Marichromatium purpuratum 984: one gene and its partner. The protein of the gene in region 2 interacts with the protein of the main gene of each other region in a pairwise test. Links are inferred from orthologs where the notes say so. Each region holds a gene or a part of one and is shown on either strand. Other genes may lie near its edges. The genes, in order: gyrB and gyrA.

Region 1 (3,404 bases), 1.0 Mb from region 2 along the record:
TGCGCGTGTTCCACGTGAAACGGGGGATCGCCGAACGGCTCCCGACCCCGGACACCGCTTGCTCCACGTGAAACCATCGGCGCGCAAGGCAGGGGACTGACAGGGATGTTTCACGTGAAACCCAGCCAGGGGCATGTACCCGACGATCGTTGCACAACGCCCAAGCAGGGCGGCATCCCGTATAATCAAGGGATGAGACGACCGCTCTGGACCCTCGCAGCGCGCGTGGCGTGTCGGCATCGGCCGCTCACCGTCGACGCGGGGCACGCCCCTCGTCCCGTGCAGGCTCTCGCCCCCCCGGGGCCACGCCAGATCATGACACCCGGAGGTCCGCACGGAGGACGCCCAGTGCGTTTCAGCACGACGCCCCAGAACACGACGCTCGGCTCGAACACCGAACCGCGTATCCCTCGATCCTTTGCCCTTTGCCCCCCGGGCATCGAACGACAGGATCTCACTCATCGCTCGAAGCAGATCACATGACGTACGATTCCTCCAACATCAAGGTACTCCGCGGATTGGACGCTGTCCGCAAGCGTCCGGGTATGTACATCGGCGACACCGACGACGGCACCGGTCTTCACCACATGGTGTTCGAGGTGGTCGACAACTCCATCGACGAGGCACTCGCCGGTCATTGCTCGAGCATCAGCGTGACCCTGCATGCCGACGGTTCGGTCTCGGTACTCGATGACGGACGCGGTATCCCCGTCGACATCCACGAGGAAGAGCAACGCTCGGCCGCCGAGGTCATCCTCACCGTGCTCCACGCCGGCGGTAAGTTCGACGACAACTCCTACAAGGTCTCCGGCGGCCTGCACGGGGTCGGCGTCTCGGTGGTCAATGCGCTCTCGGAGTGGCTCAGGCTGCGCATCCAGCGCGGCGGGCACATCTATGAGCAGGAATACCGCATGGGCGAACCCATGTACCCGCTCAAGCGTATCGGCGACACCGAGCAGACCGGCACCGAGATCCGTTTCCAGCCCTCACCCGAGATCTTCACCAGCCTCGATTTCCACTACGACATCATGGCTCGTCGGCTGCGCGAACTCTCCTTCCTCAACTCGGGAGTGCGCATCACCCTCAGCGAAGAGGCGACGGGACGCAGCGATCACTTCGAGTACCAGGGCGGCATCCGCGCCTTCGTCGAGCACCTCAACAGCAACAAGGAACCGATCCACCCGACGGTGATGCACTTCAGCGCCGAGCGCCAGGACATCTCCGTCGAACTGGCGATCCAGTGGAACAGTGGGTATCAGGAGACCATCTTCTGCTACACCAACACCATTCCGCAGCGCGACGGCGGCACCCACCTCGCGGGGCTGCGCGCCGCACTCACCCGCACCCTCAACAGCTATATCGAGCAAGAGGCGCTGGACCGCAGCCAGAAGGTGCGCGCCATCGGCGACGACGCCCGCGAAGGCCTCACCGCGGTGCTCTCGGTGAAGGTGCCGGACCCCAAGTTCTCCTCGCAGACCAAAGACAAGCTGGTCTCCTCGGAGGTCAAGTCGGTGGTCGAGTCGCTGGTCGCCGAACAGCTCGGTATCTTCCTCGAGGAGACCCCGAACGAGGCCAAGGCGATCGCCAACAAGATGCTCGAGGCGGCGCGCGCGCGTGACGCCGCGCGCAAGGCGCGCGAGATGACGCGGCGCAAGGGCGTGCTCGACATCGCCGGGCTTCCCGGAAAACTCGCCGACTGTCAGGAGAAGGATCCGGCGCTCTCCGAACTCTATCTGGTCGAGGGAGACTCGGCCGGTGGCTCGGCCAAGCAGGGGCGTGATCGCAGCTTCCAGGCGATCCTCCCGCTCAAGGGCAAGATCCTCAACGTCGAGAAGGCGCGCTTCGACAAGATGCTCTCCTCGGCCGAGGTCGGCACCCTGATCACCGCGCTCGGCTGCGGCATCGGGCGCGAGGAGTACAACCCGGACAACCTGCGCTATCACCGCATCATCATCATGACCGATGCCGACGTCGACGGCGCCCACATCCGCACCCTGCTGCTGACTTTCTTCTATCGGCAGATGCCCGAGCTGGTCGAGCGTGGCTACATCTATATCGCCCAACCACCGCTGTTCAAGATCAAGAAGGGCAAGCAGGAGGAGTATCTGCTCGACGAGCCGGCGCTCAACAACGCCATGCTGCAGACCGCGCTCGACGGGGCCGAGCTGCACGTCTCGGCCGACGCCATGGCGCTGGCGAGCACCGCGCTGGAGGCGCTCGCCCGCGATTACCAGGTCTTCGTCGGTATCGTCAAACGGCTCGCCGCGCGCTATGACGCGGCCTTCCTCGAGGAACTCACCCATCTGCCCGCGCTCGAGACCGCGACCTTCAACGATCCCGAGGGCTTCGCGCAGTGGCACCAGCGTCTCGAATCCGGACTCAACCGTGAGCAATCACCCTCGTTGCACTACCGCGTCAAGCATGTCGCCGCCACCGAGGAACGCGCCCCGGGGCTGGAGGTGGTGCGGCTGATCCACGGTATTCCCGACACCCGCTTCGTACCGCTGGAGTTCTTCCACACCGCCGACTACAAGCGACTGGTCGACTACGGCGCCAAGGTCGACGGGCTGCTCGAACCCGGCGCCTACATGGCCCGTGGCGAGCGCCGCCGCGAGATCAGCGCACTCGGCGAGGGCGTGCGCTGGCTGCTCACCGAGGCCCAGCGCGGCTACAGCATCCAGCGCTACAAGGGACTCGGCGAGATGAACCCGGAGCAGCTGTGGGAGACCACCATGAACCCGGAGGGTCGGCGTCTGCTGCAGGTCTCGATCGAGGACGCGGTCGCCGCCGATCGTATCTTCACCACCCTGATGGGCGATCAGGTCGAGCCGCGCCGTCAGTTCATCGAGCACAACGCGCTCAACGTCGAGAACCTCGACGTCTAGAACCCGGTTGCCGCAGACGTCGCCCTGGAGCGGCGTCCTCGGCGCCGGGATCGCTCAACACCCAGGCACCCAGGGTGCCTGGTGACGCATCGACAAGAGAATCAGGCAGGCCCAACCATGCAATGGGAAACCGTCATCGGTCTCGAGATCCACACCCAACTCGCGACCCAATCCAAGATCTTTTCCGCGGCACCGACGGCCTTCGGCGCCGAACCCAACACCCAGGCATGCGCCATCGATCTCGGCCTGCCCGGGGTGCTGCCCGTGCTCAACGCTGAGGTGGTGCGCCTGGCGGTCCGTTTCGGCACCGCGATCGGCGCCGAGATCGCCCCGCGTTCGGTATTCGCACGCAAGAACTACTTCTACCCGGACCTGCCCAAGGGCTATCAGATCAGCCAGTACGAGCTGCCGATCGTCGGTCGCGGCCAGGTCGAGATCGTGCTTGATGACGGCAGCGTGAAGACCATCGGCGTGACCCGCGCGCACCTCGAGGAGGACGCCGGCAAGTCGCTGCACGAC
Region 2 (3,515 bases):
AGCGGCTCGCCGAGGGTGTCGGCGACGACGTTCACCGCGCAGTAACGGCGCGCCTCGGCGATCGCCTTCTTCGACCAGGTGCCGGTATTGACGTAGTCGGCCTCGCCCTTGCCGCGCAGCAGGTTCAGCGGCACCATCGCGAACTGGCTCGAGGCGCCGCCCTGGAGGAACAGCACCCGATAGTTCTCGGGAATGCCCAGCAACGCGCGCAAGTCGGCCTCGGCGCGCTCGGCGATAGAGACGAAGGCCTTGCCGCGGTGGCTCATCTCAGCCACGCAGGTCCCCGTACCCTGCCAGTCGAGCATCTCCTCGCGGGCCTGCTGCAGCACCGCCTCGGGCAGCATCGCTGGCCCGGCGCTGAAATTGTACACTCGAGCCATTCTCACTCTTCCCCTAGCACAGAATCAGGATTGTCAGTCGCGCGGCTCGGCATCCGCGCCCGCCTCGTCGGCAACATCCGAGGCATCGGCCTCGGCCTCCTCCTCATCGAGCGCGACCACGCGCTCGACATAGGCCAGCCGCTCGCCGTCGCCGAGATTGATCAGCTTGACGCCCTGGGCATCGCGTCCGACTACCGGGATCTCGTCGACCGAGGTGCGGATCAGGGTGCCGTGCTCGGTGATCAGCATGATCTCGTCGCCCGGCAGCACCAGCACCGCGCCGACCTGCTCGCCGTTGCGCTCCGAGGTGCGGATGGCGATCACGCCCTGGGTCCCGCGCCCCTTGGTCGGGAATTGGTCGACCGTGGTGCGCTTACCATACCCGTTTTCAGTGACGCTGAGCACGGTACCGGGCTCGGGCACCACCAGCGAGATGACGCGCTGATCGGGCTGCAGCTTGACCCCGCGCACGCCGTGCGCGGTCCGCCCCATCGCCCGCACCTGGTCCTCGGAGAAGCGCACCGCCTTGCCCGCGGAGGTGAACAGCATCAGGTCCTGATCGCCGTCGGTGATCGCCACCCCGACGAGATACTCGTCCTCGTGCAGGTCGATGGCGATGATGCCGCGCGAGAGCGGGCGCGAGAAGTCCCGGAGCGGCGTCTTCTTGACCGTGCCGGCGCTGGTGGCCATGAACACGAAATAGCCGTCCTCGTACTCGCGCACCGGCAGCATCGCGGTAATGCGCTCGCCCTGCTCGAGCGGCAGCAGGTTAACCATCGGTCGACCGCGTGCGCTGCGTCCGCCCTGGGGCAACTCGTAGACCTTGATCCAGTAGACCCGGCCACGGCTGGAGAAGCAGAGCACGGTGTCGTGGGTGTTGGCCACGAACAGCCGATCGATGAAGTCCTCCTCGCGGAAGGAGGTCGCGCTCTTGCCGCGCCCGCCACGGTGCTGGGCCTGGTAGTCGCTGAGCGGCTGGGCCTTGACGTAGCCCTGATGGGAGAGCGTCACCACCAGGTCCTCGGGGGCGATCAGGTCCTCGAGGGTGAGGTCGGTGTGGTCGACCTGGATCTCGGTGCGCCGCGCGCTGCCGAACTGCTCGCGGATCGCCTCCAGCTCCTCGCGGATCACCGCCATCAGTCGATCGGGGTCGCCGAGGATCGCCAGCAGCTCGCCGATACGGGCGAGGATCTCCTCGAACTCCTTGAGGATCTTCTCCTGCTCGAGCCCGGTGAGCCGATGCAGCTGCAGCTCGAGGATCGCCTTGGCCTGGCGCTCGCTCAGTCGGTAGCCTTCATCGGTCATGCCGAAGCCGGGATCGAGCGTCTCCGGGCGGGTCTGCTCGGCCCCGGTGCGCGACAGCATGTCGCTGACCGCACCCGGCGCCCAGGCCCGCATCATCAGTCGCTCGCGCGCCTCGGCCGGGCTCGGCGAGGCCTTGATGGTGGCGATCACCTCGTCGATGTTGGCCAGGGCGATGGCGTAGCCCTCGAGCACGTGGGCGCGATCGCGCGCCTTGCGCAGCTCGTAGAGGGTGCGGCGGGTGACCACGTCGCGCCGGTGACGCAGGAAGTATTCGAGGATCTGCTTGAGATTGAGGGTGCGCGGCTGACCGTCGACCAGGGCCACCATGTTGATGCCGAACACCTGCTGCATCTGGGTGTGCTGGTAGAGGTTGTTGAGCAGCACCTCGGGGTGGGTGTCGCGCTTGAGTTCGATGACGATGCGCATGCCGTCCTTGTCGGACTCGTCGCGCAGCCCGTCCTGGGCGATGCCCTCGATCTTCTTCTCCTTGACCAGCTCGGCGATGCGTTCGAGCAGCCGCGCCTTGTTGACCTGATAGGGCAGTTCGGTGACCACGATCGCCTCGCGACCGCTGCGACTCTGCTCCTCGATGTCGGCGCGCGCGCGCATCACCACCCGGCCCCGCCCGCTGCGATAGGCCTCGCGAATGCCATGCACCCCGTTGATCAGGGCACCGGTGGGGAAGTCCGGGCCGGGCACCAGCTCGATCAGCTGCTCGAGATCGACCATGGGGTCATCGATGATCGCCAAGCAGGCGTCGATCACCTCGTTGAGGTTGTGCGGCGGGATGTTGGTCGCCATGCCCACGGCGATACCCGAGGAGCCGTTGACCAACAGGTTCGGGAAGCGCGCCGGCAACACCGTCGGCTCCTGCTCGGTGTTGTCGTAGTTGGGCGCGAAGTCGACCGTCTCCTTGTCGAGGTCGTCGAGCAGCGCATCGGCGATGCGGGTCATCCGCACCTCGGTGTAACGCATCGCCGCCGGCGGATCACCGTCGACCGAACCGAAATTACCCTGACCGTCGACCAACAGGTTGCGCATCGAAAACGGCTGGGCCATGCGCACCATGGTGTCGTAGATGGCAGAGTCGCCATGGGGGTGGTACTTACCCATGACGTCACCGACCACGCGCGCCGACTTGCGATAGGCGCGATTCCACACGTTGCCCTGCTCGTGCATCGAGAAGAGCACCCGGCGGTGCACGGGCTTGAGACCGTCGCGGACATCCGGCAGCGCGCGCCCCACGATCACGCTCATGGCGTAATCGAGATAGGACTGACGCATCTCGTCCTCGAGATTGATGGGCAGGACTTCTCTGGCGAATTCTGGCATGGGTGTGGTGAACCGGCTGTAAGCGTGCTTGAGGGAACCTCAGAGCGAGGCCCCTGATGCGTGTTCTGAACCTGTCGATTCTACCACGCCGCGCCAAGCCACGCTGGAGACGATCCGCTGGGCGGGGAAGCAGCGACCAGGGAAGATCGAACCGCCGAGAGGATCGAACCGCCAAGGCGCGAAGGGCGCGAAGATGGAGAAAGGCTTCCAGCCGCCAGCTTCCAGTGAAGGGGCTGGGTTGTCTCGTCGCATCGCAGTTGACCGCAAACCGACACTGGAGGCTGCTTGCTGAAGACGGGTCGCTTTCTTCGCGCACTTTGCGGCTTTGCGGTTCAATCTCCTGGCGGCTGGCGGCTGGCGGCTGGCGGCTGGCGGCTGGACGCGACCTTGCGTTCAGCTACCAGCCACCTCGGGACCGGGCCGTCCGAACAGATAGCCCTGAGCCAGGTCGGCGCCATGGCGGCGGACGTAGTCGAGTTCGGCCTCGGTCTCGATGCC

The links.
Region 1: the proteins of gyrA (region 2) and gyrB interact in binary tests that used the Escherichia coli proteins (3 or more experiments, as listed by UniProt). The link is inferred for Marichromatium purpuratum 984 from one-to-one orthologs.

What each region holds. Positions count from the first base shown.
Region 1 is NZ_CP007031.1:3,878-7,281, forward strand. What follows is about bases 96-3,182. They hold gyrB (DNA topoisomerase (ATP-hydrolyzing) subunit B), read left to right. Parts: upstream 96-479; coding sequence 480-2,885; downstream 2,886-3,182. Other genes in these bases: gatB (Asp-tRNA(Asn)/Glu-tRNA(Gln) amidotransferase subunit GatB), read left to right, coding at 3,003-3,182. Also shown: more of gatB, read left to right, coding at 3,183-3,404. UniProt on the Escherichia coli protein: DNA gyrase negatively supercoils closed circular double-stranded DNA in an ATP-dependent manner to maintain chromosomes in an underwound state.
Region 2 is NZ_CP007031.1:999,877-1,003,391, reverse strand. The notes cover bases 214-3,411. They hold gyrA (DNA gyrase subunit A), read right to left. Parts: upstream 3,018-3,411; coding sequence 414-3,017; downstream 214-413. Other genes in these bases: MARPU_RS04580 (EAL domain-containing protein), read right to left, coding at 3,411-3,411; serC (3-phosphoserine/phosphohydroxythreonine transaminase), read right to left, coding at 214-380. Also shown: more of serC, read right to left, coding at 1-213; more of MARPU_RS04580, read right to left, coding at 3,412-3,515. UniProt on the Escherichia coli protein: A type II topoisomerase that negatively supercoils closed circular double-stranded (ds) DNA in an ATP-dependent manner to maintain chromosomes in an underwound state.